Regions from separate parts of the Cellulosimicrobium sp. RS genome, predicted to be linked through region 2. Evidence: predicted binding sites of a transcription regulator. Region 2 holds the regulator's gene; each other region holds the start of a gene.
The links. Region 2 encodes HrcA, which represses chaperone genes, less so after heat shock. Its sites were predicted from a motif close to TTNGCACTCGNNNNNNNCGAGTGCNAA; they were not measured.
Positions count from the first base shown of each region.

Region 1: the regulator HrcA is predicted to act here: its motif matches at 5,828-5,854, upstream of groES (co-chaperone GroES).
Region 3: the regulator HrcA is predicted to act here: its motif matches at 2,118-2,144, upstream of ACI769_RS01810 (Hsp20/alpha crystallin family protein).

Region 1 is NZ_JBJXVU010000001.1:10,420-20,058, reverse strand. It holds gene ACI769_RS00095 (FAD-dependent oxidoreductase) at 145-1,758, shown strand; gene guaB (IMP dehydrogenase) at 1,849-3,378, opposite strand; gene ACI769_RS00085 (MerR family transcriptional regulator) at 3,517-4,602, opposite strand; gene ACI769_RS00080 (WhiB family transcriptional regulator) at 4,908-5,198, shown strand; gene groES (co-chaperone GroES) at 5,388-5,684, opposite strand; gene ACI769_RS00070 (THUMP-like domain-containing protein) at 5,923-7,200, shown strand; gene ACI769_RS00065 (glutamate--cysteine ligase) at 7,197-8,354, shown strand; gene tsaD (tRNA (adenosine(37)-N6)-threonylcarbamoyltransferase complex transferase subunit TsaD) at 8,368-9,435, opposite strand; gene ACI769_RS00055 (malonic semialdehyde reductase) at 9,537-9,639, shown strand, end outside.
Region 2 is NZ_JBJXVU010000004.1:221,424-231,062, forward strand. It holds gene lepA (translation elongation factor 4) at 1-1,694, shown strand, start outside; gene hemW (radical SAM family heme chaperone HemW) at 1,691-2,983, shown strand; gene ACI769_RS08450 (hypothetical protein) at 3,177-4,283, shown strand; gene ACI769_RS08455 (DUF3097 domain-containing protein) at 4,380-5,243, opposite strand; gene ACI769_RS08460 (MFS transporter) at 5,399-6,862, shown strand; gene hrcA (heat-inducible transcriptional repressor HrcA) at 6,942-7,958, shown strand; gene dnaJ (molecular chaperone DnaJ) at 8,065-9,189, shown strand; gene ACI769_RS08475 (16S rRNA (uracil(1498)-N(3))-methyltransferase) at 9,203-9,639, shown strand, end outside.
Region 3 is NZ_JBJXVU010000001.1:392,764-402,402, reverse strand. It holds gene ACI769_RS01820 (VWA domain-containing protein) at 1-562, shown strand, start outside; gene ACI769_RS01815 (FHA domain-containing protein) at 559-1,530, shown strand; gene ACI769_RS01810 (Hsp20/alpha crystallin family protein) at 1,538-2,023, opposite strand; gene ACI769_RS01805 (biotin transporter BioY) at 2,428-3,075, shown strand; gene ACI769_RS01800 (class I adenylate-forming enzyme family protein) at 3,096-4,493, shown strand; gene ACI769_RS01795 (thiolase family protein) at 4,490-5,701, shown strand; gene ACI769_RS01790 (energy-coupling factor ABC transporter ATP-binding protein) at 5,806-6,486, shown strand; gene ACI769_RS01785 (CbiQ family ECF transporter T component) at 6,516-7,082, shown strand; gene ACI769_RS01780 (MFS transporter) at 7,135-8,442, opposite strand; gene ACI769_RS01775 (ArsR/SmtB family transcription factor) at 8,439-9,062, opposite strand; gene ACI769_RS01770 (phosphatase PAP2 family protein) at 9,110-9,639, opposite strand, start outside.

The DNA.
Region 1 (9,639 bases), on a different contig from region 2:
CGATCCGTTGACCGACGCGAAACGCGCCGGACCCGCGCTCGCGACGACGCGTCCCTAGCGTCGGCCCCGGTGCTGACGGCGGCACCCGGCATCGTGGGCCGGGCTCCCCGCCCGTCAGGCCGTGGACGAGAGGGCTCCAGCCACATGGTCACTGACGAGAAGACGACCGGCGTCTCGCGCCGCAACTTCCTCCAGGCCGTCGGGGTCGGCTCCAGCGCCGGCGTGATGTTCGCGACGATGGGCGCGGTGGGCCTCGCCCCGACGGCCGCCGCCCAGCCGCGGAACGAGTCGTGGACACCGCCGCGGGGCAGCGACTTCAGCCTCACGGGCCGCTCCGCGAAGAAGGTCGTCGTCGTCGGCGCCGGGCCGGCGGGCCTCGCCACGGCGTACGAGCTGCAGAAGGCCGGCTACCGCGTCACGGTGCTCGAGGCGCGGCACCGCGTCGGCGGCCGGACGCTGACGATACGCGGCGGCGACGCGGAGACGGACGTCAACGGCGTCACGCAGAAGGCGCGGTTCGCCGACGGCGTCTACATGAACGCGGGCGCGGGGCGCATCGCCCAGTGGATGGTCACCATGGACTACCTGCGCGAGCTCGGCGTCCCCTACGAGGTGTTCACCAACGCCAACGCGGACGCCTACCTCTACAACGAGCGCTCCGGCGCGACCCCCGGCAACCCGGTCCGGTACCGCACCGCGAAGGCCGACGTGTTCGGCTACACGTCCGAGCTGCTCGGCTACGCGACCGACCAGGGCGCGCTGGACCAGAAGCTCACCGCCGCGGACAAGGAGAACCTGCGCGCGTTCCTCCGGTCGTGGGGCTCGCTCCAGGCCGACGGGAGCTACAAGGGCGGCAGCAACCGCGGGTACGCGGTCTACCCGTCCGCGTGGAACGAGCACGGCACGCCCCTGCCCGGCCCGGGCTCGGTCTCGGAGGTGCTCGCCTCGAAGGTCGGGCAGTACTTCCCGTTCGAGATCAACTGGGAGCAGTCGATGCTCATGTTCCAGCCCAAGGGCGGGATGGACACGACCTACGACTACTTCGTCAGGGCGATCGGCAAGCAGAACGTCCAGCTCAGCTCGCCCGTCACCGCGGTGAAGAACACGCCGCGCGGCGTCTCGGTCACGTACACCGCCCACAACGGCAAGGCGCGGCAGATCGACGCCGACTTCGCCGTCGTCTCGGCGCCCGCGGGGCTCATGCGCCGCTGGGACACGAACTGGGGGCCCGACGTCGACGCCGCGCTCGGCGAGTTCGCCGTCGGCTCGCCCGCGGGCAAGATCGGGCTCCAGTACCGGTCGCGGTTCTGGGAGGACGACCACCGGATCTACGGCGGCATCACCGAGACCGACATGGACCTCGCCCACGTCTGGTACCCGTCCTACGGGTACGGGGAGCGCCGCGGGCTCGTCGTGGGCTACTACAACACCGGCGCGAACGCGCGCGCCTACGCGGACATGACGCCGCGGCAGCGGGAGATGCGCGCCGTCGAGCAGGGCGTGAAGATCCACGGCGAGAAGTACCGGACGGAGCTCGAGAGCTCGTTCTCCATCGCGTGGCACAAGGTGCCCTACATCGAGGGCGCGTGGGCGTACCCGAACACGCAGTCGTCCCGGTTCAAGCTCCTGCAGCAGGGCGCCGGGAACGTGTACTTCGCGGGCGACTGGATGTCCGAGATCTCGGCCTGGCAGCACGGGGCGTTCTGGGCCGCGCGCTACGCCGTCCAGGCGCTGCACGCGCGAGTCATGGCGTCGTGACCGCCCACCGCACGCAGCGCTGACGGGACGACGACGGCCCGGCGCCACCCGCGAGGGCGGTGCCGGGCCGTCGGTCGTGGTGCTGCACGCTCAGAAGCCCGTGTAGTTGGGGGCCTCGACCGTCATCTGCACGTCGTGCGGGTGGCTCTCCTTGAGCGACGCCGACGTGATGCGGATGAAGCGCCCCTTCTCCTGGAGCTCGGGCACGGTGCGGGCGCCGACGTAGAACATCGTCTGGTGCAGGCCGCCGACGAGCTGGTGCGCCACGGTGCCGAGCGACCCCTTGTAGGGCACCTGGCCCTCGACGCCCTCGGGGACGATCATGTCGTCGCTCGTGACCTCGGCCTGGAAGTAGCGGTCCTTCGAGTACGACTTCTTGCCGCGCGAGGACATGGCGCCCATGGAACCCATCCCTCGGTACGCCTTGTACTGCTTGCCCTTGACGAGGATCGTCTCGCCCGGGGACTCCTCGGTGCCCGCGAGCATCGAGCCGAGCATCACCGTCTCCGCGCCCGCGACTATCGCCTTCCCGATCTCGCCCGAGTGGCGCATGCCGCCGTCGGCGATGACTGGGACCCCGGCCGGGCGCGCGGCGAGCGACGCCTCGTAGACGGCGGTCACCTGCGGGACGCCGACGCCCGTGACGATGCGCGTGGTGCAGATCGAGCCCGGTCCGACGCCGACCTTGACCGCGTCCGCGCCCGCGTCGACGAACGCCTGCGCGCCCTCGCGCGTCGCGACGTTGCCGCCGATCACCTGGACGTCGCGCGTCGCCGGGTCGGACTTGAGGCGCGCGACCATCTCGATGAGCATCCGGACGTTGCCGTGCGCCGTGTCCGCGACCAGCACGTCGACGCCCGCGTCGATGAGCGTCGTGGCGCGCTGCCACGCGTCGCCGAAGTAGCCGATCGCGGCGCCGACGAGCAGGCGGCCCTGGCCGTCCTTCGACGCGTTGGGGAACTGCTCGGACTTGACGAAGTCCTTGACCGTGATGAGCCCGGTGAGGCGGCCGTCCGCGTCGACGAGCGGCAGGCGCTCGAGCTTGTGCTTGCGCAGGAGCGCGGTCGCCTCCTCGCGGGAGATGCCCGCCGGGCCCGTGATGAGCGGCTGGGGCGTCATGACCTCGTCGACCTTCGTCGTCGCCCACTCGGCGACGGGCGTGAAGCGCAGGTCGCGGTTGGTCACCATGCCGATGAGGCGGCGCTCGGCGTCGAGGACCGGGAAGCCGGAGATCCGGTACTCGCCCGCGGTCTTGTCGAGCTCCTCGAGCGTCGCGTCCGGGCCGATGGTCACCGGGTTGTCGATGATGCCCGTCTGCGTGCGCTTCACCAGGTCCACCTGGAGCGCCTGGTCCTCGATCGAGAGGTTGCGGTGCAGCACGCCGATGCCGCCCTGGCGCGCCATCGCGATGGCCATGCGCGACTCGGTGACGGTGTCCATGGCCGCCGAGACGAGCGGCACGCGGATCGAGATCTCGCGCGTCAGGCGCGTCGTGGTGTCGATGTCCGACGGCGCCAGGTCCGAGTAGCCGGGCTGCAGCAGGACGTCGTCGTAGGTGAGACCCAGGAATCCGAAGGGGTCACGGTCGGGGACGGCGGCGGGGACGGGCGAGGCGGTCACACCACGATTCTACGCCGGGGGCCCTCGCCGTATTCCCGCTCGGTCCCTGCCCGCCCGGGCCCGGGAGGCACGGACGGGCGGGAGGTACGTGGACGCGTGGGCGCGCGCCCCGCCCGGCCGGGCGGTCCCGCGGACGGCTCAGCGCACGACGGCGAGGAGCTCGTGCAGGAGGCCCGTGAAGCTGCGCACCCGGTGGACGGTCGCGGCGAGCGGGAGCTCCTCCGCGGCCTGGTCGCTCGGGAGACCCACGAAGAACGGCAGGCTCGGGTTCGCGTCGTGCGCGGCGTGCACGATGCCCAGGTCGGGACGCGCCTGCGTGGTCACCATCGCCACGGCGGACGGCCGCACCATCGTCACGATCTCGAGCGTGCGGTGCACGTTCGCGGGCCCGGTGACGATGCGCGCCATCGCGCCGTGCGAGGCGAGCGACGCGGCGAGCGCGTGCGCGGCCAGCGGGAGCGGCTCGTCGGGCGCCGCGAACACGAGCACGATCCGCCGCATGCGGCTCGGGTGGTTCCGGGGCGGCCCTCCGGCGGCCACGATCGCGTCCTCGCTCGCCTGCGTGTACTCGCGCAGCGCGACGAGCGTCGCGTTCGCGAGCACGACCTCGGGCACCTCGCCGGGGCCGGCGAGCACGGTGCGCTCGGCCAGGCGCTCGAGCGCGGGCTCGACGAGGTCGGACCACCACGCGGCCGGGTCGCCGCCCGTCGGGATGCGCAGCAGCCGGTCGCACGCACGCTGGTCGTAGGCGATCGCGGCGTCGACGACGTCGGAGACGCGCGTGGGCCGCGGCCCCTCGCGGACGCCGACCGGACGGGGCCCCGCGGTGCGTGCGGGCTCGCCCCCGGGGACGGCGCGCAGGAACGGGCGCGACGGCGGCGGCTCGGGCGCCTCGTCGTCGGCCTCGGGCTCGTCGGCGTCGAGGTCGCCCGCGCCGTCGGCGCCGCGGTCGTCGAAGGAGATCGCGCCGCGGTTCGCGGCGAGCTCCTCCTCGTCGGCGGCGAGCGCGGCGCGGGCCGCGTCGGCGGGCGCGACGCCGTCGAGCGTGAGGCGGCGCATCACGACGAGGCGAGCGACGTCGTCGTCCGTGTAGCGCCGGTGGGAGCCGGCCCGGTGCTGCGAGGGGCCGAGGCCGTAGCGACGGTCCCAGGTGCGCAGGGTCGCGGGCGCGACGCCGAGCCGGCGCGCGACGGCGGCGACGGCGAGGCCGGGAGACGAGGTCATGCTCGGTCGGGCTCCCTCGGGGTCGGGGGCGGACCGGACTGAGGTCATGGATCGATTCTGCCGAGCGGGCACCCGTCTCGCCACCTCGTAGAGGTCACAGTCGTGCACCCTTCGCGCCACACCCGCGCCGTATTTGTTCGCTGCACGCGCAAACGCGCCAGGCGCAGCCGATCGCGTCAGCGCGCCGGGAGCGGCCGACGCGGTTGACCCCCCTCGCACCGCTCCACGAGCGGTTCAACCTGCCCGTTCACTTTTTCCTCACAGGGGACTTGAACAAGTCTTGCAACGCTTGTAGGTTGTTCGGCATGGCAGAGATCTCGAGGCTCCCCGGGCCCGTCATGGAGCTGTGGGAATGGCAGTACCAGGGTTCGTGCCGCGACGCGGACGACACGTTGTTCTTCCACCCCGAGGGTGAACGCGGCTCGACGCGACGACGGCGAGCGGAGGCCGCGAAGGCGATCTGCCACTCGTGCCCCGTGATGATGCAGTGCCGCGAGCAGTCGCTCCGCGTGCGCGAGCCGTACGGGGTGTGGGGCGGCCTGAGCGAGGACGAGCGCGCCGCCATCCTCGCGGGCGGCGCCCGCCGCACCGGCTGACGCACCCTCTCCCCGGGCACCACCTCGGTGCCTCCGCGCCACCAGCAGACCTGCACGGCCCCGGTCCGACGTCGTACCGGGCGCACGTGCGCACGACCCGTGGGACCACCGGTGGGGCGACCGGCCACGGAACGCAGCAGGGCCCCGCGACCGACGGTCGCGGGGCCCTGCTGCTGAACCGGGTCGGCGTCAGCCGACCACCACGGCGAGAATGTCGCGCGCGGACAGGACGAGGTAGTCCTCGCCGCCGTACTTGACCTCGGTGCCGCCGTACTTGCTGTAGATGACCTTGTCGCCGACGGTCACGTCGAGCGGGACGCGGTTGCCGTTGTCGTCGACACGGCCCGGACCGACGGCCAGGACCTCGCCCTCCTGGGGCTTCTCCTTGGCGGTGTCCGGGATGACCAGGCCGGATGCGGTCGTGGTCTCGGCCTCGAGGGCCTTCACGACGATCCGGTCCTCGAGCGGCTTGATGGGGACCGACACGTCGGACCTCCCCTTTCGCGGTGAGAACTGCAACGGATGGGTCGAGCGCACCGGCTGGCCGTCGTCGCGGGTGCCGGACAGCCTGGTCGCACGTGGTGCCGCCTCCGCGAGCGGTGGCGGCACGTCTCAAATCTAGGTCCCGGTTAGCACTCGGTCAAGGCGAGTGCCAACGTCCGTCCTGCGGACGACCGGGCCCCGGCTGCGCGTGGTCCCCGGCCCCCGTGGAAGGATCGACGCCATGGACGCCGCCACGCTCACCAAGCTGCTCAGCCCCGAGGGCTGGGCCCTGCTCGGCGCGCTCCCGCCGTACGACGAGCAGCAGGCGCTCGTGCTCGCGGCAGGGCTGCGCGCGAAGGGCGTCGACCCGGACCTGGCCGCCGCGGCCCTCACCCAGTCCCGCCTGCGCGCCGCGGCGCACGGCAAGCTCGGCGCGTTCGCCGACGGCATGCTCTTCACGCAGGCGGGGCTGGAGCAGGCGAGCCGGCTCGTCGTCGCGGGCCTGCACGCCCGGCGGTACCAGGAGGCGGGGATCCGGCGCGTCGCGGACCTCACGAGCGGGATCGGCGTCGACGCGCTCGCGTTCGCCGCCGCGGAGCTCGAGGTGCTCGCGACCGACGTCGACGAGCTCACCGCGGCGATCGCGACCGTCAACCTGCGCCACTTCCCCGAGGCCGAGGTGCGCCACGGCGACGGGCTCGCGCTCGACCTGGAGGGCGAGCGGATCGAGGGCGTGTACGCCGACCCGGCGCGCCGCACCCGCGCCGGCACGCGCGTGTTCGACCCGAAGGCCTACGCCCCACCGCTCGACGCGGTGTGGGCGCTGCGCGAGCGTGTGCCCGCGGTCGGGATCAAGGTCGGCCCGGGCATCCCGCACGCCGGCCTGCCCGAGGACGCCGAGACCGAGTGGGTGTCGGTCGACGGGGACGTCGTGGAGGCCGGGCTCTGGTTCGGCCCGCTCGCGCCCGAGGGACCGGGCCGGTCGGCGCTCGTCCTGTCGTCGTGGACCGGGCCCGACGGGACCGCGCGCACCACGACCCGACGGATCGCCCACCGCCCGGGCGACGCGGACGTGGTGCCCGAGGTGGGCGCCGTCGGGCAGTACCTCTACGAGCCCGACGGCGCCGTGATCCGGGCGGGGCTCGTCGCCCACGCGGCGCGCGGGCTGGGCGGCCGCCTGCTCGACCGGACCATCGCGTACGTGACCACCGACTCCCCCGCGCCGCTCGACGCGACGGGGCTCGCGGACGGGCTCGCGCGCGGCTACCGCGTGCTCGACACCATGCCGTTCGGCCTCAAGCGGCTGCGCTCCTACCTGCGCGAGCGCGGCGTGGGTCGTCTGACGATCAAGAAGCGGGGCACGGCCGTCACGCCGGAGCAGCTCCGCCGGCAGCTCGCCCTCACGGGCGACGCGACGGCGACGATCGTCCTCACGCGCGTCGGCGGCTCCCAGCAGGTGCTCGTCGTCGAGCCGCTCTCCGCTCCCCCGGCCGGCGCCGGGCAGGACGGGCCCCGGTGAGCGCCCTGCCGCGCCGCACGGCGATCCCCTTCGCGCGCTCGGAGCGCTCGACCGTCGGGCTCGAGTGGGAGCTCGCGCTCGTCGACGCCGACTCCGGCGACCTGCGGCAGGTCGCGCAGACCGTGCTCGACGCCGTGCGCCCGGCCGACGGCGGCCCACACCCGTCGATCAAGCAGGAGCTCCTGCTCAACACGGTCGAGGTCGTGAGCGGCGTGTGCCGCACGGTGGGCGAGGCCGGCCGCGACCTGCAGCGCTCGGTCGAGGAGCTGCGCGCCGTGACGGACCCGCTGCGCGTCGAGCTCATGAGCGCGGGCACGCACCCGTTCGCGCGCTGGGCGCAGCAGAAGGTCACCGACAAGCAGCGCTACACCACGCTCATCGACCGCACCCAGTGGTGGGGGCGGCAGATGCTCATCTACGGCGTGCACGTGCACGTCGGCATCGAGGACCGCGCCAAGGTGCTGCCGATCCAGCGCGCGATGCTCACGACGTTCGCCCACCTCCAGTCGCTCTCGGCGAGCTCGCCGTTCTGGGGCGGCAAGGACACCGGCTACGCGTCGAACCGCGCGCTGATGTTCCAGCAGCTGCCGACCGCGGGCCTGCCGTTCCAGTTCGGGACGTGGGAGGAGCTCGAGGGGTACGTCGCCGACATGCTGCACACCGGCGTCATCGACGCGTTCGACGAGGTGCGGTGGGACCTGCGGCCCGCGCCGCAGTTCGGCACGCTCGAGACGCGCATCTGCGACGGCGTCACGAACGTCTCCGAGCTCCTGGCGCTGGCCGCGCTCACGCACTGCCTCGTCGAGCACTTCTCGACGATGCTCGACGAGGGGCGCGAGCTGCCGAGCATCCCGCCGTGGTACGCGCAGGAGAACAAGTGGCGCTCGGCGCGCTACGGCATGGACGCGATCATCATCCTCGACCGCGAGGGCAACGAGGAGCTCGTGACCGACGCCGTCGGGCGGCTGCTCGTCGAGCTCGAGCCCGTCGCGGCGCGCCTCGGGTGCCTCGACGAGCTCGACGGCGTGCGCACCATCGTGCGGCGCGGCGCGTCCTACCAGCGGCAGCGCGCGGTGGCGCGGCGCCACGGGGGCGAGCTGGACGCCGTCGTGCGCTCGCTCGTCGCCGAGATGCGGGCCGGCCGGCCCCTGTGACCCGGCCGGGCCGTCACACGTGCGTGACGGTGAGCGGCATCGACGAGTCGACGCCGATGTCCAGGCTCGACGGCGCGACGCCCGCCCGCACGACGGCCGAGCCGAGCGCGGCGATCATCGCCCCGTTGTCGGTGCAGTAGCGGATCGGCGGGATGCGCAGCTCGATGCCCGCCTCCGCGCAGCGCTCCGCGGCCATGTCGCGCAGCTGGGAGTTCGCGCTGAACCCGCCGCCGACGACGAGCGTCGAGACGCCGTGCCGCTCGCACGCGGCGATGGTCTTCGCGGTGAGCACGTCGGCGACGGACTCCGCGAAGGAGGCGGCGACGTCGTGCACGGGGATCTCCTCCCCCGCGTCCTGGCGGGCCTCGACCCAGCGCGCGACGGCCGTCTTGAGGCCGGAAAAGGAGAAGTCGTACGCGTGCTTCTCCTGGTCCTTGCGTGCGGTGAGGCCCCGCGGGAACCGGATCGCCGTGGGGTCGCCCTCGCGCGCGAGGCGGTCGATGTGCGGGCCGCCGGGGTACGGCAGGCCGAGCAGGCGCCCGACCTTGTCGAACGCCTCGCCCGCGGCGTCGTCGAGCGTCGAGCCGAGCTCGGTGACGGACGTCGCGACGTCGTCCACGAGCAGGAGCGAGCTGTGCCCGCCGGACACGACGAGCGCCATGACGCGCTCGGGGAACGCGCCGTGCACGAGCTCGTCGACGGCCGCGTGGCCGATGACGTGGTTCACGCCGTAGAGCGGCTTGCCGAGCGCGAGCGCGAGGGTCTTCGCGGCGGAGGCGCCGATGGTCAGCGGGCCGACGAGGCCCGGCCCGGCGGTCACAGCGATCGCGTCGACCTCGGAGAGGTCGACGTCGGCCGTGCCGAGCGTGCGCTCGAGCGTGGGGATCATCGCCTCGAGGTGGGCGCGCGACGCGACCTCGGGGATGATCCCGCCGTAGCGCGCGTGCTCGTCCATGGAGCTCGCGACCGTGTCGACGAGCAGCTCGCGACCGCGGACGAGCGCCACGCCCGTCTCGTCGCAGGACGTCTCGATGCCGAGCACCAGGGGCTCGCCGGAGCTCGCGGGAGCAGTGGGGACCATGGCGTCCAGGGTAGTCGCGCGCGGGGGCCGGACCGTCCGTGTCGCGCACGTCACACCGTCTGTTCGGAAGATGATCAAGGGTTCAACTGTTTGTCCCAGTCATGAGCACCGACACCCTCATCGAGTCCTCTGCCGCGCCGAGCGAGCAGGCCGACCAGCTCGCGATCGACGCGCAGGCCGCGGACCGCCTGTTCCGCGCGGCGC
Region 2 (9,639 bases):
GCGAGCGCGGCATCACGATCAAGTCGCAGGCGGTCCGCATGCCGTGGGCCGTCGTGGCGGACGGCGTGGAGACGCCGCACGCGCTCAACATGATCGACACCCCGGGGCACGTCGACTTCACGTACGAGGTCTCGCGGTCGCTCGCGGCGTGCGAGGGCGCGGTGCTGCTCGTCGACGCGGCGCAGGGCATCGAGGCGCAGACCCTCGCGAACCTGTACCTCGCGATGGAGAACGAGCTCGAGATCATCCCCGTGCTCAACAAGATCGACCTCCCGGCGGCCCAGCCCGAGAAGTACGCGGAGGAGCTCGCGAACCTCGTGGGCGGCGACCCGGACGACGTGCTCAAGGTCTCCGGCAAGACGGGCGCCGGCGTCGAGGCGCTGCTCGACCGCATCGTCGAGCGCGTGCCCGCGCCGGTCGGCGACGCCGACGCCCCGGCGCGCGCCATGATCTTCGACTCGGTCTACGACACCTACCGCGGCGTCGTGACGTACGTGCGCGTCGTCGACGGCAACCTCAACCCGCGCGAGCGCATCGTCATGATGTCGACCCGAGCGACGCACGAGCTGCTCGAGATCGGCGTCATCTCGCCGGAGCCGATCGTCACGAAGGGCCTCGGCGTCGGGGAGGTCGGCTACCTCATCACGGGCGTCAAGGACGTGCGCCAGTCGAAGGTCGGCGACACCGTGACGAACGCGGCGAAGCCCGCCGCCGACGCGCTCGGCGGCTACTCCGACCCGAAGCCCATGGTCTTCTCGGGCCTGTACCCGATCGACGGGACCGACTACCCGGTCCTGCGCGACGCGCTCGACAAGCTCAAGCTCAACGACGCCGCGCTCAACTACGAGCCGGAGACGTCGGTCGCGCTCGGCTTCGGCTTCCGCGTCGGGTTCCTCGGCCTGCTGCACCTGGAGATCGTGCGCGAGCGCCTCGAGCGCGAGTTCGACCTCGACCTCATCTCGACCGCGCCGAACGTCGTCTACGACGTGACGCTCGAGGACGGGACGCTCGTCAACGTGACGAACCCGTCGGAGTTCCCCGGCGGCAAGATCAAGCAGGTCAGCGAGCCGGTCGTGCGCGCGACGATCCTCGCGCCGAGCGAGTTCGTGGGCACCGTGATGGGGCTGTGCAACGACCGTCGCGGCCAGATGCTCGGCATGGACTACCTGTCCGAGGACCGGGTCGAGCTGCGCTTCACGCTCCCGCTCGCCGAGATCGTGTTCGACTTCTTCGACCAGCTCAAGTCCCGCACGCGCGGCTACGCCTCGCTCGACTACGAGCCGTCGGGCGACCAGGTCGCCGACCTCGTCAAGGTCGACATCCTGCTCCAGGGCGAGCAGGTGGACGCGTTCAGCGCGATCGTGCACAAGGACAAGGCGTACGACTACGGCGTCATGATGACGGCGAAGCTCAAGGAGATCATCCCGCGCCAGCAGTTCGAGGTGCCGATCCAGGCGGCCGTCGGCGCGCGCGTCATCGCCCGCGAGACGGTGCGCGCCATGCGCAAGGACGTCCTCGCGAAGTGCTACGGCGGTGACATCAGCCGCAAGCGCAAGCTGCTCGAGAAGCAGAAGGAGGGCAAGAAGCGCATGAAGAACATCGGGTCCGTCGAGGTCCCGAAGGACGCCTTCATCGCCGCGCTCTCCTCCGACGCCGCGGGCGGCAAGGACGCCAAGGACAAGTCGAAGAAGTGAGCCCGGCGCTGCCCGAGGGCGAGCCGGTCCCGCCCGACGGCTCGCTGCCCTCCTGGGTCGCGGGAGGCGCGGGCGGCACCGTGCCCGCGACCCGCGGGTTCGGCGTCTACCTGCACGTCCCGTTCTGCTCGGTGCGGTGCGGGTACTGCGACTTCAACACCTACACGGCGTCCGAGCTGGGCGGGGGCGCGAGCCAGGCGTCGTACGCGAGCACGGCGCTGCGCGAGATCGACCTCGCCGCGCGCGTGCTGCACGACGCCGGGCTGCCCGAGCGGCCCGTCTCGACCGTCTTCGTCGGCGGCGGCACGCCCACGCTCCTGCCGGCCGGGGACCTCGTCCGCCTGCTCGGCGGCGTGCGCGACGCGTGGGGGCTCGCCCCGGACGCCGAGGTGACGACGGAGGCGAACCCGGACTCCGTGACGCCCGCGTCGCTCGCCGAGCTCGCGGCCGCCGGGTTCACGCGCGTGTCGTTCGGCATGCAGTCCGCCGTGCCGCACGTGCTCGCGACGCTCGAGCGCACGCACGACCCGCGCCGCATCCCGGACGTCGTGCGCTGGGCGCGCGACGCCGGCCTCCAGGTCTCGCTCGACCTCATCTACGGCACGCCGGGGGAGAGCCTCGGCGACTGGCGGGCGAGCCTCGAGGCCGCGCTCGCGACCGGCGTCGACCACGTGTCCGCGTACGCGCTCGTCGTGGAGGCGGGGACGAAGATGGCCGCCCAGGTGCGGCGCGGGGAGGTCGCGCTGCCGAGCGAGGACGACCAGGCCACGAAGTACGAGCTCGCCGACGAGCTGCTCACGGCGGCGGGCCTCACCTGGTACGAGGTGAGCAACTGGGCCCGTACCGACGCGGACCGCTGCCGCCACAACCTCGCGTACTGGCGCGGCGACGACTGGTGGGGGATCGGGCCCGGCGCGCACTCCTACGTCGCGGCGGCCGGTACCGAGCCCGCGGGGGCGTCGCCCGAGGACGCCCGCGTCGGCGTGCGGTGGTGGAACGTCAAGCACCCCCGTCGGTACGCGGCGCTGCTCGAGGCGGGCACGAGCCCCGCGGCGGGGCGCGAGCTCCTCACGCGCACGGAGGGCCGGCTCGAGCAGGCGATGCTCGGCGTGCGGCTGCGCGAGGGACTCGACCTCGCGGTCCTCTCCCCGGCGGGACGCCACGCCGTCGCCGGGCTCGTCGCGAACGGGCTGCTCGACGGCCGCGCAGCGGTCGCCGGTCGTGCGGTGCTCACCCTGCGGGGGCGGCTGCTCGCGGACACGGTCGTCCGGACGATCACGGACGAGTGACGTCGGCCCGGGTCCACCGCGACCCGGGCGCGCCCCGCGGTGACGAGGCCCCTTGGCGGCACCACCCTGCTCGCCGCCGTGCGACGGCCGCGGTGCTCGCCGCGCGGTCCGCGCCGGGAACCGCCAAGGTGGACCCAGCACGTCGACGGAGCGTGCAGCCCGCAGCACGTGACGACGAGGAACGAGGTGCACGATGACGGACCCCACGAACCCGGGCGGCGAGCCGCCCCGCGACGACGAGCACACCCCCGCCGACGGCGCGGGCGGTCCGCGACCGGACGCCACGCCACCGTCCGGTCCCGGACCCGACCGGCCCGACGCCGCCCCGTCCGGGGGCGACGTCCCGCCCGCCTCGCCGTACGGCCCGGGCGGGGGAGCGCCGCACGACCCGGCCGCACCGCCGTCGGGCACGCCCGCGTACGGGGCGCCGGGTGCCTACGGCGCCCCGGCCGGTGCGCCGGACGGCGCGGCCGGGGGACCGGCGACGCCCCCGTCGGGCGCGTACCCGCCCCCGTCCGGTGCGTACCCGCCGCCCGCCGGCGGATACCCGCCTCCCGCCGGGGGGTACCCGCCGCCGCCCGGGTCGTACCCGGGCGCCGCCGGAGGGTACGGGGGCCAGCCCGGCTACGCGGGCCCGGCGTTCGGCGTCGGCGACGCGATCTCCTACGGGTGGCGCCGCGTCACGTCGAACCTGGGGCCGTGGATCCTCGTCGCGCTGATCTTCCTCGCCGTCAACATCGCGTGGAGCTGGATCACGGGCGGGTTCGACCAGCTCCAGGACCAGTTCGACTACTCCGACACGAACTTCGCGGCCCTCGGCGGCCTCACCTTCACGAGGGCGCTGCTCGCGATCGTCGGCACCGCCATCGGCTACCTCATCACCGCGTTCTTCACGCGCGGCGCGCTCGACGAGGTGGACGGGCGTCGACCCGACGTCGCCGCGTTCTTCCGCATCGGCAACGTGCTCAACGTGCTGCTCGCGGCGCTCATCGTCGGCATCCTGTCCGGCATCGGGTTCTTCCTGTGCGTCCTGCCCGGGCTCGCGATGCTGCTGTTCTCGGCGTTCGTGTACCACGTCGCGCTCGACCAGGGCGTCGACGCGATCACGGCGATCCGCACGAGCTTCTCGCTCGTCGCGAAGAACTTCGGGCAGGTGTTCCTGCTCCTGCTCGCCCTCGTCGGGATCAACATCCTCGGCGCGATCCCGTGCGGTCTCGGGCTCTTCGTGACGCTCCCGCTGAGCTACGTCGCCGTCGGCTACGCCTACCGCCGTCTCACGGGCGGCGTGCCCGCCGCCTGACATCCGGCTGCAACCCTCGCCGCGCCCCGGTGCCGCCTGTCGGTACCGGGGCGCGGTGCGTCTCGAGCGCGGTGGGTCCCGGGCGCCCGCGACCGGTCAGGGCGCGGTGACGAAGTCGATGAGCTCCTCGACCCGCCCGAGCAGCGACGGCTCCAGGTCGGCGTAGGTGCGCACCGTGCCGAGGATGCGCTGCCACGCGCGGCCGACGTCCTCCGCGGTCTGCGCCGGCCAGCCGAGCTCGCGCAGGATCCCGCGCTTCCACTCCGTGCCGCGCTCGATCACGGGCCACCGCTCGAGGCCGATCCGGGCCGGCTTCACCGCCTGCCAGACGTCGACGTACGGGTGCCCGAGCACGAGCACCGTGCCCGCGGGCGACCGCCGCAGCGCCTCGTCGGCGATCCGCCGCTCCTTGCTGCCGGGCACGAGGTGGTCCACGAGCACGCCCACGCGACGCTGCGGCGTCGGGCCGAAGTCCGCGAGCGCCGCCGCGAGGTCGTCGACGCCGTGCAGCGGCTCGACGACGACCCCCTCCACGCGCAGGTCGTCGCCCCACACCTTCTCGACGAGCTCGGCGTCGTGCTTGCCCTCGACCCAGATGCGGCTCCCGCGCGCGACGCGCGCCCGCTGCCCGACGACGGCCCGCGAGCCCGAGGCCGTGCGCGTCGGCGCGGCGGGGGCGCGGGAGGTGACGGGCGGGGTGAGCTCGACGGGTGCGCCGTCGACCCAGAAGCCCGGCCCGAGCGGGAACGTGCGGGTCCGGCCCGCGCGGTCCTCGAGCACGACGACGTGCATCCCGCCCGACTTCTCGACCCGGACCACGGCCCCGACCCACCCGGTCTGCACCTCCTCGACGACGAGGCCGCGCTCCGCGGGCTGCGGGCGCGACACGGGCCGCGCGCGGTGGTGGGTGGGGGCGGGCGTGCCGCCGAGGACGTCGGAGCCGTAGCGGTCGAAGGACACGGCGTCACCCTAGGCCAGCGTCTGCCGCTCACCACCGAGATCGCCCCGTGCGTCGCGGGATCGGCCTCCCGCGGGGAGGTCCCGGGCGCCCGGCCCGGCCGCGCACGGCGGCTCCCGGCGCGCGCGCCCCCGGCGCGGGGTGGTACCACGGACCGATGAGCCAGCAGCGCGCGGAGCCGGACCCGAACCGCTGGCGCGTGCTGCCGGTCTGCCTCGCGGTGGGCTTCATCACGACGCTCGACGTGTCGATCGTCAACGTGGCCCTGCCGTCGATCGAGTCGTCGCTCGACGCGGGCCCGACCCAGCTCCAGCTCGTCGTCGCCGGCTACACGCTCGCGTTCGGGCTCGCGCTGGTGCCCGCCGGGCGCCTGGGCGACGCGGGCGCACGACGACCGCTCTTCATCGCGGGCCTCCTGGGCTTCGCGCTCATGAGCCTCGCGTCCGGGCTCGCGCCGACCGACACGTGGCTCGGCGTCGCGCGCCTGCTCCAGGGCGTGAGCGCGGGCGTCCTCAACCCGCAGGTCGTCGGTCTCATCCAGCAGCAGTTCCGCGGGTACGAGCGCGGGCGCGCGTTCGGCATGTTCGGCGCGACCATCGGCGTCTCGACGGCGCTCGGGCCCCTGCTGGGCGGGCTCATCATCGCCGCGGCGGGCCCGGAGACGGGGTGGCGGTGGGTGTTCCTCGTGAACATCCCCGTCGTCGCCGTGCTCCTGCCCTTCGCGTGGCGCCTCGTGCCCGGGCCGCCGCGCACCGGGTCGGGCGCGGCGCGCGGGCCGCGCCGGCTGGACCTCGTCGGGCTGGGCCTGCTCGGCGCCGCGACCCTCGGCGTGATGATGCCGTTCGTCACGACGACGGGCCGCGGCGACGACGCGTCGCGCTGGTGGTGGCTCGTGCCGGCCGCGGCCGCCGTGGTGGCCGCCGTCGGGTGGGAGCGGCGCTACCAGCGGCGCACGGGCGAGGCCGTGCTCGACCCGCAGGTCGTGGGGCTCGGGTCCTTCCGCAACGGCGCGCTGCTCGGCCTCGCGTACTTCGCCGGGTTCACGGGCATCTTCCTCGTCGTCACGCTCTACCTCCAGGACGAGCTGGGGTACACGCCGCTCCAGGCGGGGCTCGTCGGCACGCCGTTCGCGGTCGCGTCGGGCGTGTCGGCGTGGTTCTCGGGCCGCTGGGTCGCGCGCTGGGGCCGCGAGCTCGTCGTCGGCGGCGTCGTGCTCGTGCTCGTGGGGGTGGTCGCGGCGGAGGTCGTCGTGCGCACGCTCGGGGACGACCCGGGCGCCGTCGGCCCGGCGCTCGCGGTCGCGCTGCTCGTCGCGGGCGCGGGCAGCGGGACGGTCATCGCGCCGAACCAGACGCTCACGCTGTCCGAGGTGCCGGTGAGCCGGGCCGGGGTGGCGGGCAGCATGCTGCAGCTCGGCCAGCGCATCGGGTCGGCCGTCGGGATCTCCGTGGTCCTGTCCGTCTACTACGGCGGGCTCGCGAGCGGCGACTCGGCGGCGGACGCGACCGGGCGCGCGCTCCTGGTGACGATCGGCCTCGTCGCGGTCGCGCTCGTCGTCGGCCTCCTCGACCTGCGTTCGCGACGAGCGGAGGACCGCCGGACGGGCCGCGCGGACGCGTAGGATTGGCACTCGGAGGTCGAGAGTGCCGACTCCCGCACGCCCGCCCGGGCGGCGACGGTGCGGCACGCGGGAGGTGGACGTGAGCGAGGAGCGCCGGCTCGAGGTGCTGCGGGCCATCGTCGAGGACTACGTCCTCACGCGCGAGCCCGTGGGTTCGCGCGTGCTCACCGAGCGCCACAGCCTCGGCGTCTCGCCCGCCACGATCCGCAACGACATGGCGGCTCTCGAGGACGCGGGGTACATCGCCCAGCCGCACACGTCCGCGGGCCGGATCCCGACGGACAAGGGATACCGGCTCTTCGTGGACCGCCTCTCGGGCGTCAAGCCGCTGTCCGCGCCGGAGAAGCGCGCCATCGAGACCTTCCTGTCCGAGGGCGTGGACCTCGACGACGTCATCGCGCGCGCCGGGCGCCTGCTCGCCCAGCTCACCGGCCAGGTCGCCGTCGTGCAGTACCCGTCGCTGAGCCGGTCGGGCCTGCGCCACCTCGAGCTCGTGCCCGTCGGCGAGTCGCGGCTCCTCGTCGTCATCATCACGGACACGGGTCGCGTCGAGCAGCGCACGCTCGAGGTCGCGAGCCTGCCGGACGAGGGCACGCTCGTCGAGGTGCGCGCGCGGCTCAACGCCGCGGCCGCGGGCAAGCGCCTCACGGACCTCGCGCCCGGCCTCGCCGCCGTGACCGAGAGCTTCCACCCCGACGACGCCCCGCTCGTCCGCGCGGTGGGCGACCTCGTCGCCCAGACGCTCGCGGAGGAGAGCGAGGAGCGCCTCGTCCTCGCGGGCACGGCGAACCTCGCGCGCGCGGGCATGCGGTTCGAGCACGCGCTGCGCCCCGTCCTCGAGGCGCTCGAGGAGCAGGTCGTCCTGCTCGGGCTGCTCACCGAGATGGCCGCCGAGTCGGGCGTGAGCGTCCGGATCGGTCGCGAGACCCAGCTCGAGGGCCTCGCGGAGACCTCCGTCGTGACGACCGGTTACGGTAACGACGGTGACACGGTCGCGCTCGTCGGCTCGATCGGGCCGACCCGCATGGACTACCCCGGCACCATCGCGGCGGTGCGCGCGGTCGCGCGCTACCTGTCACGGGTGCTCGGCACGTGAGCCCCGCGGTCTCCCCGCCCGCGGCGGGCCCGCTCGACGACCACCCCCGACCCCTCCCGACCGGCCCCGCGCCGGCCTCACGACCCGCACCAGCAGAGAGTGACGTGTGAGCGACTACTACGAGATCCTCGGCGTGGCCCGTGACGCCAGCCAGGACCAGATCAAGAAGGCGTACCGCAAGCTCGCGCGCGAGCTGCACCCGGACGTCGCGGGCGAGGAGGCGGGCGACCGCTTCAAGGACGTCGCGCGCGCCTACGAGGTGCTGTCCAACCCGGAGAAGCGCCAGCAGTACGACCTCGGCGTCGACCCCAGCGCCCCCGGCGGCGGGGGCGGCGGCCCCATGGGCGGCGGCTTCGGCTTCCAGGACATCTTCGAGACGTTCTTCGGCGGCGCCCAGGCGCAGCAGGGCCCGATCCCGCGCGCCCGCCGCGGCCAGGACGCGCTCGTGCGGCTCGACATCGACCTCTCCGAGGCGACGTTCGGCGCGCAGCGCGAGCTCCAGGTCGACACGGCGGTCGTGTGCGGCACGTGCGGCGGCACCTGCTGCCGTCCGGGCACCTCGCCCCGCACGTGCGAGGTGTGCCACGGCCGCGGCACGGTCCAGCGCGTCGCGCGCTCGTTCCTCGGCCAGGTCATGACGAGCGCGCCGTGCGCCGCGTGCCAGGGCTTCGGCACGGTCATCCCCGAGCCGTGCGCGGAGTGCTCGGGCGAGGGCCGCGTGCGCAGCCGCCGCAGCATCACGGTCAACGTCCCGGCGGGCGTCGACACGGGCACGCGCATCAAGCTCACCGCGCAGGGCGAGGTCGGCCCGGCCGGCGGCCCCGCGGGCGACCTGTACGTCGAGATCCGCGAGCGCAACCACGACACGTTCGTGCGCCGCGGCGACGACCTGCACTGCACCCTCCAGGTGCCCATGACGGCGGCCGCCCTCGGCACCGTGCTCGAGCTGGAGACGCTCGACGGGCTCCAGGAGATCGACCTGCGCCCCGGCACGCAGCCGAACCAGATCGTCACGCTGAAGAACCTCGGCGTCGGGCACCTGCACGGCAGCGGGCGCGGCGACCTCAACGTGCACATCGAGGTCCAGGTGCCGACGGCCCTCGACCCCGAGCAGGAGCAGCTCCTGCGCTCGCTCGCCGCGCTGCGCGGCGAGGAGCGGCCCGAGCCCCGGCTCGCCGCCGCGCACCCGGGCGTGTTCTCGCGCCTGCGCGACAAGCTCTCCGGCCGCTGAGCGGGGCGCGCGCATGAGTGCTCCGGTGTTCCTCGCCGAGACGGGGATCGACGGCGTCGCGCCCGGCGACCGGTACGTGCTCGACGGCGCGGAGGGCCGGCACGCGGGCGTCGTGCAGCGGCGCGGCGCGGGGGAGCGCGTCGACGTCGTCGACGGCGACGGGCTCCGGCTGCGCTGCGTCGTCGAGCACGCCGAGTCGGGCCGCGTGACGCTCCTCGTGCAGGAGGTGGACCGCGAGCCGGCGCCGGACGTCGTCGTGACGCTCGTCCAGGCGCTCGCCAAGGGCGACCGCGACGAGATGGCGATCGAGGCGGCGACGGAGATCGGCGTCGACGCGGTCGTGCCGTGGCAGGCGGAGCGGTCCGTCGTCGTGTGGCGCGGCGAGCGCGCGGCGAAGTCCCGCGCGCGGTGGCTCGCGACCGTCCGCACGGCGACCAAGCAGGCCCGGCG
Region 3 (9,639 bases), on a different contig from region 2:
GGGCTCGCAGGTGCTGTTCGTGCGCCAGGTCGCCCCGACCGTCGAGGACCTCACGCACCGCCGGGCCGAGGTCAACCCGCTCACGGGCGCCTACCCCACCGGGTCGTGGGGCGACGAGTCGCGCGACTACCACGTCGCGGTGCGCGTGGCCTCGAAGCCCGTCGGCTCCGAGCAGCTCGCGGCGCGCGTCCAGCTCGCCGTGAACGGCGAGGTCGTGTCCTCGGGCCTGGTCAAGGCGAAGTGGTCCGACGACGAGTCGCTCACCACGCGCATCAACCCCGAGGTCGCGCACTACACCGGCCAGACCGAGCTCGCCGCGGCGATCCAGGAGGGCCTCGCGGCCAAGGCGTCGGGCGACGAGGCGACGGCGACCGTCAAGCTCGGCCGCGCCGTCCAGCTCGCGCAGCAGACCGGGAACGAGGAGGCGACGTCGCGGCTGCGCAAGGTCGTCGAGATCGACGACGAGGAGCACGGCACCGTGCGGCTCAAGCGCAACACCTCGACGCTCGACGAGATGGCGCTCGACACCGCCTCGACGAAGACGACGCGGGTGCGTCGGTGAGCGCCGTCGTCTGCCCCAACGGGCACCCCTCGGAGTCGACCGACTACTGCGACGTGTGCGGCGAGCCCATCGCCGCGGCGTCGGCACCCGCGACGCCCGCGACGGGCGCGTCGTCCCCTGCTCCGGGCGCGGCCTCCGCACCGGCGCAGGCGCTCGAGTGCCCGAACTGCGGCTCGCCGGCTCCGGCCGGTGCGCTGTTCTGCGAGAACTGCGGCTACGACTTCACCACCGGCGCCCTGCCCGACCCGGTGGAGCCTGCGTCGGCGCTCTCGCTCGACCCGCCGTCGCGCCCCACGCCGGCCACCCCGGCCGCACCCGCCGCTGCCCCGGCCGCACCGCAGGCGGGCCTGGCGTCGGGCGCGACGCCGCCCCCGCTCCCGGCTCCGGCCGCGTCCCCGGCGTCCGCGGCCACCCCGCCGCCGGGCGCCTCCGCACCGCTCGAGGCTCCGGCGTCGACCCCGGCCACCGGGACCGCCGCGGGCGAGCAGCCCGGCGGTGAGCCCGCCGCCCGGTCCTCCGCCGCGCCGTCGGGCGCGCACCTCCCGACGCCGCCCGTGCCCGGGCCGGACCAGTGGGTCGTCGAGATCTGGATCGACCCCGACTGGTACGCGGCCCAGCAGCCCGAGGACCCCATGCCGTCGGCGGGCCTGCCGGGGCTCGTCGTGCTGCGCGAGCGCAGCGTGCTCGTGGGGCGCCCCTCGGTCTCGCGCGGCATCCACCCGCAGGTCGACTGCGGCGCGGACACCGGCGTCTCGCGACGGCACTGCCAGCTCAGCACGGACGGCCAGCGCTGGTGGGTCGAGGACCTGCAGTCCTCGAACGGCACCTACGTGAGCCCCGCGGGCGAACCGCTCCCGACGGACCCGATCCCCGCCGGCCAGCGACGCGAGCTGGCCGACGGGGACCGCGTGTACCTCGGGGCGTGGACGCGCCTCGTCGTCCGCAAGGCGCTCCCGGGCGAGGCGTGAGCCCGGCTCAGCCCTCCGACGTCTGAGGCTCGGCCTCGGCCGTGATCTGGGTCGCCGCGCCGCCCGCGCGGTGCGCAACCTCGATCCGGCGGGGCCGGGCCTCCTCGGCCACCGGGATCGTCAGCGTCAGCACGCCGTCCTCGTACGACGCCGTGATCTTGTCGAGCGCCAGGCCGCGCCCCACCGTGAGCTGGCGCGCGTACGTGCCGGACGGCCGCTCGCGGGCGAGCCACTGGACGTCCGGGTCGGTCCGCGGGCTGCGCTCGGCGCGGATGGTCAGCGTGCGGTCCTCGACGGACACGTCGATCGTGCCCGGGTCGACGCCCGGGAGGTCCATCGTCAGCACGTAGTGGTCCCCGGCGCGGAACAGGTCGAGCGGCATGCCGCCCGAGGCCGCCGAGGCCGCGGTCGCGCGGGCGCCGGACGCGAGCTGGCCGACCAGACGGTCCATCGCGTCGAAGGTGCTCGTGAAGGGGTCGATCATCGCAGCCACACCTCTCACCTCCTCGTCGCTCGGTCCCGGACGGTCCGGGACCGGTCGGTGCTCCCGCGAGGCAGGCACCCCGCGGGCGGCTACAGCTCCTGTTTTAGCACTCTCCCCCCGCGAGTGCCAAGAGGTGCGACGCGTCGTGTCGCCCGGCCGGACAGGCCGGGTTGTGCGGCTCCCACACCGACCCCGCGCCCGCGCCCCGGCGCGGTTGGAGGATCCCTCCAACGCCTTGTGCGATCCGTGCACGGCGGGTCGCGGAGGTGGTCGCGAGCGCCGTCGCCCGACGACCGCCGTCCCGGCCAGAGTGGACACGCCCGACCACCGACAGCAGGGAGCCCGCGATGACCGACGCCCGCACGGAGACGCCCGCCGCCACCCCGTCCGCCACGGCGCCCACCGCCCCGGAGATGCTGCGCGCCGCACCGCGGGACGTGCCCGACCGTCGCCGCGGCCGGTTCGCGCTCGACGCCGGCGACGCCGCGCGGGTCGCGACGTTCGCCGCGCTCCTGGCCGCGCTCGGCCTGCCCGGCTCGATCGCGCTGTTCGGCAACGCGGTGCCCGTGACGCTCCAGACGCTGGGCGTCATGCTCGCGGGGGCGATCCTCGGCGCGTGGCGCGGCTCGCTCGCCGTCGCGACGTTCCTCGCGCTCGCCGCGGCCGGGCTCCCCGTCCTCGCGGGCGGGCGCGGCGGGCTCGGAGCGTTCGTCGGGCCGTCCGCGGGCTACCTCGTCGGGTTCCTCGCCGGCGCGGCCGTCGTCGGCCTGCTCGTCGACCGGCTCCGGCGCGTCACGTTCGCGCCCGTGCTCGTCGCGTGCGTCGTCGGCGGGATCGCGGTCGTCTACGCCGTCGGCATCCCGGTGCAGGCGCTCGTCACGGGCGTGCCGCTGCCCACGACCGCGCAGCTCTCGCTCGCGTTCCTGCCCGGCGACCTGCTCAAGGCGCTCGCCGCCGCCGCGATCACGGTGGGCGTCGTGCGGGCCTACCCCGCGGCCCGTCCGGTCGGGCGCACCGGCCGCGGCGACCGTGCCGCGACCGACGGCCGCCCCGTCTCCTGAACACCTGCGAGAGTGTCCGCGTGCCCGTCGCCCACCAGGTCCTGACGCACGCCGCCGACCCGGCGGTGCGCGACCGTCCCGCCCTGCGCACGCCCGAGCGGTCGCGCACCTACGCCGCCCTCGCCGCGGACGTGCGCGCGGGTGCGACGCACCTGCGCGCGTCGGGCACGCGACCGGGCGACCTCGTCGCCGTGTCGCTGCCGGACCCGCTCGACCTGCTCACGGCGGTGCTGGCCGTCGACCACCTGGGCGCGACACCGCTCGTGTGCGACGCCGCGTGGCCGCGCGCCCACCGCGCCGAGGTGCTGCGCACGCTCGCGCCGCGCACGTTCGTCGAGGTGCCGCTGCCGCGCGGGACCGGCACCGCCGACGGCGCGGCGCCCGCGCCGTCGCACGTCCCCGACCCCGACGACCTCGCGTGGGCGGGGTTCTCGTCCGGGAGCACCGGCCGCCCGCGCGCGGTCGTGCGCACGCGCGCGTCGTGGGCGGGGTCGTTCGACGCGGTCACCCGTCTCCTCGGGCTGCGACCCACCGACGCCGTCCTCGTCCCCGGCCCGCTCGCGTCGTCGCTGTACTGCTTCGCCGCCGTGCACACGCTCGCCGTCGGGGCGTGCGCCGTCCTCACCCGCACCCCGGCCGCGACGACGGCGGCGCTCGCGACGAGCGACGTCGTGCACCTCGTGCCGCAGGTCCTCGACGACGTGCTCGACGCCGTCACCGCGGGCGCGCCCTCGCGGCTGCGGCACGCGGTCGTCGGCGGGGCGTCGCTCGCGCGGGGGGCGCGGGAGCGGGCGCGGGGCCTCGGCGTCGACGTGCTCGCGTACTACGGCGCCGTCGAGCTCTCGTTCGTCGCCTACGACCCCGACGGGTCCGGGATGCGCGCGTTCCCCGGCGTGGACCTGGCGGTCCGTCCCCTGCCGTCGGCGAGCGTCGGCGAGGTGTGGGTGCGCTCGCCGTGGGTGTCGCGCGGCTACCTCGCGCGCGCCACGGGGCCGCTGCGGCGCGACGGCGCGTGGCACACCGTCGGGGACCTCGCCGACCCGGGGCCGGAGCCGCTCGTGCTGCGCGGCCGGGGCGACGGCGCGATCCTCTCGGGCGGGTCGACGGTCGTGCCCGAGGACGTGGAGGTCGTGCTGCGGGCCGTGCCCGGGGTGCGCGACGTCGTCGTGCTCGGCACGGCGCACCGCCGCCTCGGGGCGGTCGTGACGGCCGTCGTGGAGTGCGACGACCGGTCGGGGCTGCGCGCGCACCTCGAGCGGGTCGCCCGCGCGGCGCTCGCGCCGGCCCAGCGACCGCGGCGCTGGTACGGCACGCGCGCGCTGCCGCGGACGCCGTCGGGGAAGCCCGCGCGCGGCGCGGTGAGCGAGGCCCTCGGCGGGACGGACCTCGCGCGGTCGGGCCTGGAGCCGCTGCGGTGACCCGGCACCCGAGCACGTCGACGCGCGGCACGACGGACGCGACGCCCGTGGTGGTCGCCGCACGCCGCACGTGGATCGGCACCGCGGGCCACGGGCATCGGGCGCTCACCGAGGTGGACCTCGCGGCCGGGGCGCTGCGCGCGACCCTCGACGACGCACGGGCGCACGGCGTCGACGGTGACGTCGCGGACGTCGTGCTCGGGTGCTGCACGGGCCCCGGCGGGGACGTCGCGCGCGTCGCGGCGCTCGCCGCGGGAGCGGGCGCCCGCGTGCCGGGGCTCACCGTCGACCGGCAGTGCGCGTCGGGCCTCGCGGCCGTGCTCGTCGCGGCGCAGCAGGTCCGCGCGGGCGAGGCGGCGCTCGTCCTCGCGGGCGGCACCGAGAGCGCGACGCGCTCCCCCGCGCGGGCCCACCGCACGCCCTGGGGCGACGTCCCGTACGCGCGCGCGGCGTTCGCGCCCGTGCCGTGGGCGGACCCGGGGATGGGCGCCGCCGCCGACGAGCTCGCGCGGCGCCGCGGCGTGACCCGCGAGCGCCAGGAGGCGTACGCGGTGCGCAGCCACGCGCGCGCCCTCGCGGCGCACGACGCCGGGCGGTTCGCCGCGGAGACCGTGCGCGTCGGCCGGCCGGGCCGTGGCCTGGAGCGCGACGAGCGCGCGCGCCGCCTCGACCCGGCCGTCGTCGCGCGCCTCTCCCCCGCGTTCACCCCCGGCGGGACCGTCACGGTGGCGACGTCGAGCCCGGTGAGCGACGGCGCCGCCGTCGTGGCGGTCGTCCCCGAGGCGGTGCGCCGCGACCGGGGGCTCGCGGGGCTGCGGGTCGTCGCGTCGGCCACCGTGGGCTGCGACCCGGCGCTGCCCGGGTGGGGCCCGGTGCCCGCGGTGCGCACGGTGCTCGACCGCGCCGGCGCGCGGCTCGACGACGTCGCGGCGGTCGAGGTCGTCGAGGCGTTCGCGGCCCAGGTGCTCGCGGTCACCGACGCGCTCGGCCTCGACCCGCTGGGCGACCCGGCGGACGACGCCCGCGTGTGCGCCGACGGCGGCGCGCTCGCGCTGGGCCACCCGTGGGGCGCGAGCGGCGCGGTGTCCGTGGTCCGGCTGTTCTCCCGGCTCGTGCGCGGGGGCGCGCGGGCCGGGACGCTCGGGCTCGCGACGGCGGCGGTCGGCGGCGGCCAGGGCGTCGCGGTGCTCGTGGAGGTGACGCGGTGATCGCGCGGGCGGCGCGCGCCCTGCGGGGGCGACGCCGGGACCGCCCGGCCGAGGTCGCGGCACCCGCGCCCGAGCTCCCGCCGCAGGACGGCGCAGCGGGCTGCGTGGTGCGGCTCGAGGACGTGCACGTGCGGCTCGGCGAGCGCGACGTCCTGCGCGGCGTGAGCCTCGAGCTGCGCGAGCGCCGGGTCGGCGTGGTCGGGGCGAACGGCTCGGGCAAGAGCACCCTGGCCCGCCTGCTCAACGGGCTCGTCGTGCCCACGGCGGGGCGCGTGCTCGTCGACGGCCTCGACACGCGCCGCCAGGGCGCGGCGGTGCGCCGGCGCGTGGGGTTCGTGTTCACCGACCCGGACGCGCAGATCGTCATGCCGACCGTGGCGGAGGACGTCGCGTACTCGCTGCGCGGCGTCCCCGCGGACGAGCGCGCCGCGGTCGTGCGGCGCGCCCTCGCCGCGCGCGGCCTCGCCGAGCACGCGGACCATCCCGCGCACCTGCTCTCGGGCGGCCAGAAGCAGCTCCTCGCGCTCACCTCCGTGCTCGCGGCGGGACCGCGCCTCGTCGTGGCCGACGAGCCGACCACGCTCCTCGACCTGCGCAACACGCGCCGCGTCGCCGCCGAGCTCGCGTCCCTCCCCCAGCAGGTCGTGCTCGTCTCGCACGACCTCGCGCTCATGGACGCGATGGACCGCGTGCTCGTGGTCGACGGCGGGCGGGTCGTCGCGGACGACGCGCCGGGCCCGGCCGTCGCGCACTACCGGCGCCTGGTCGACGCGGGGCCGGGATGACGCCGGGCGGCTACCGGCCGGGGACCTCGGTGCTGCACCGCCTCCCGGCCGGGGCGAAGCTCGTCGGCCTCGCGACGGCGTCAGGCGCGGTGCTGCTCGTGTCGTCACCGGTCGCGGTGGGGGTCGTGGTCGTCGTGGTCGCGGCGCTCTACGCGCTCGCGGGGGTAGGGGCCCGCGCGGCGTGGGAGCAGGTCCGACCGCTGCGGCTCGTCGTGCCGGTGCTCCTCGCGGTGCAGTGGTTCGCGCTCGGTCCCGCCGCCGCGGTGGTCCTCACGACCCGCCTCGTGGCGCTCGTCGCGCTCGCGGGCCTCGTGCTGCTCACGACCCGGACGGCCGCGGTACTCGCGGCGATCGAGCGCGGCCTGCGCCCGCTCGGCCGCGTGGGGGTCGACGTCGGCCGGGTCGCGCTCGTCCTGTCGCTCGCCGTGCGCTCCGTCCCGGTGGTCGCGGCGCTCGCGCAGCGCGTGCGGGACGCGTGCCGCGCGCGCGGCCGGGAGCACGACGTCCGGGCCTTCGCCGTCCCGCTCGTCGTGGGCGCCCTGCGCCAGGCGGACGCGCTCGGCGACGCGCTGCGCGCCCGCGGCCTCGACGACTGAGGCGGACCCGTCGGCGTCCCGCTGCCGGTGGTGCGCCCGCCGGCGGGTCCCGCTACCGGGCGCGGGCGACGGCAGGACGGCGGCGCCGGCCGCGCAGGGCGAGCGCCGCGGCGACGGCGATACCCGCCACGGTGACGACGAGCAGCGCCCGGTAGTCCACGACCCCGACGAGCGCGGCCCCCACCACGGTGAGCAGGAGCTGGGGCACGTTGAGCAGCATGGTGCTCGCCGCGGCCACCCGGCCCTGGAGCGCGGGCGGCGTGCGGAGCTGGCGCTCGGTGACGAACCCGACGATCGCCCACGTGACGCCGAGGCCGACGCCGCCGAGCCCGACGACGACCGCCACCACGCTCGTGCCGGTCGCCGGGACGATGCCGAGCGCGAGCACGACCAGGCCCAGCGCGACGAGGCGCTGCGCCCCCCACCGGGCCACGAGCCGGGCGGCGGTGAGGCCGGCCACGATCGCGGTCACGGCCTGGACGGACGACACCGGCCCGAGGAGCGCGGCCGGGAGCCCGAGGCCGTCCTCGACGATCGCGAGGCTCACCGCGTTGAGCAGCCCCACCGCGCCGAACGCGACGACGAGCGCGACCGTGAGCACGCCGAGCGGCGCCGTCCCCGCGAGGTGCCGGAAGCCCGCGGTCACCTCGGCGAGGTACGGCTCGCGCTCGTCGGCCGGCGGGGTCTCGCGCACCCGCACGCGCGCGACCACCCCGGCCGCGACGACGAACGCACCCGACGCGGTCAGGACGAGCGGCCACACGCCCGCGAGGGAGTACGCACCCGCGCCCACGACGGGCATGAGCAGCCGGAACACCTGGTCGATCGTCGTGAGGCGGCCGTTCGCGGCGGCGAGCGCGTCGTCGGGCAGCATGTCGCGCACGAGCCCGGACTGCGCCGCGGACGTCGCGAACCCGACCCCCGAGTACACGACGGTGACGAGGAGCACGAGCCACACCTGCCCCGGCCCGCGGACGAGGAGGAGGGCGAGGAGGACGACCGCGCCGACGAGGTACGTCGCGACGAGCATCCGGCGGCGGGACACCCGGTCGGCGAGCTGGCCGAGGAACGGCGACGCGAGCGCGGGAAGGCCCAGCGCGGCGAACACGAGCCCGGCTGCGCCGTTCGAGCCCGTGAGGTCCTTGACCCACACGGCGAGGATGATCGCGAGCACCGAGTCGGCGAAGTTGGTGAACCCCCACGCGACCGAGAGCAGGCGGAAGGGTCGCCCGCGGAGCGCGGCCCGCGCGTCCGCTCCCGGCGTCGTGGCCCCGCTCCGCGGCGCGACCGTTGCGGTCGGTGCGGTCGGTGCGGTGTCCGCAGTCGGTGCCGCGGCCGCCGGCTCGGGCGGGGTGGTCACCGGTGGTCCGCGGGCGGGTCGGCGTTGACGACGGCGAACAGCCGCGCCGGCCGGGCCCCCTCGGGGCGCAGCGACGGGTCGTCCCAGCGCCCGGCGAACCGGTCGGTGAGCGCCTCGACCTCGCGCGCGAGCGCGTCGAGCTCCTCGCGCGTCGCGTAGAACGACGACGAGCTGAGCGTCGAGGCGAGCAGCCACCGCGGGTCCTCCGCCGCGGCGCCGGCGAGCCACGCCCGCACGCGCGCCGCCTCCTGGCCGAGCACGAGGTCGGCCACGGCGCTCGCCGCGGGCAGCGACTCGGGCACGTCGGGGTCGAAGCGGGTCTGGCGCCCGCGCCCGACCGTCCGCCAGGGGCGCTCCTTGCCCCGCCGCTCGGCGGGCTCGACGTAGCCGTACTTCGCGAGCATGCGCAGGTGGAACGAGCAGCTCGCGACGGACTCGCCCGTCGCCTCGGCACAGCGCGTGGCCGTGACCTCGCCCTCGTCGTCGAGCAGCGTGAGGATCCGCAGACGCAGGGGGTGCGCGAGGGCGCGGATGCTCGCGGGGTCGCTCGCGACCACCGGTCCGCGCGGGGACGTGCTTGCGGAGGCGCCCTGCCCAGGGTGATCGGCGGCGGTCGTCATGGGGACGACGCTACTTCACGAAAGATATCTTGCGCAAGACTTCTTTCCTAAGAGCCCTCAGGCCCCGCCTCGACCGGTCGCGCCCGCGCCCGGAGGTCGTGCACCCGGCTCACGACGACGACGACGCCGAGCACCGCCACGGCGAGCGCGAGGCCCGCGAGGACGTCGGTGAGGAAGTGGTAGCCGAGGTAGAGGCGGCTCAGCGCCACGGTCCCGACGACGAGCACCGACGCCACGACCCAGACCGTCAGCACGCGAGCGTCGCGGTGGCGGTGCCACACGAGGTAGCCGCCGACGAGCACCAGGGTCGCCGCGCCGATCGTGTGCCCCGAGGGGAACGAGAACGACCGCTCGACCCCGGCCACGACCATCGAGGCGTCCGGCGGGCGCGGACGGGCGATCACGGCCTTGAGCACGCTCGAGACGAGGGTCGCGAGCACCATCGCCCCCGCCAGCAGGCCCGGTTCCCACCAGGTCCCCGAGCGTCGTGCCCACACGACGCACCCGACCGCCACGAGGAGGGGCAGCACGAACGGGCCGAACACGGTCGTCACGACCGTCAGCACCCCCGTCGCGC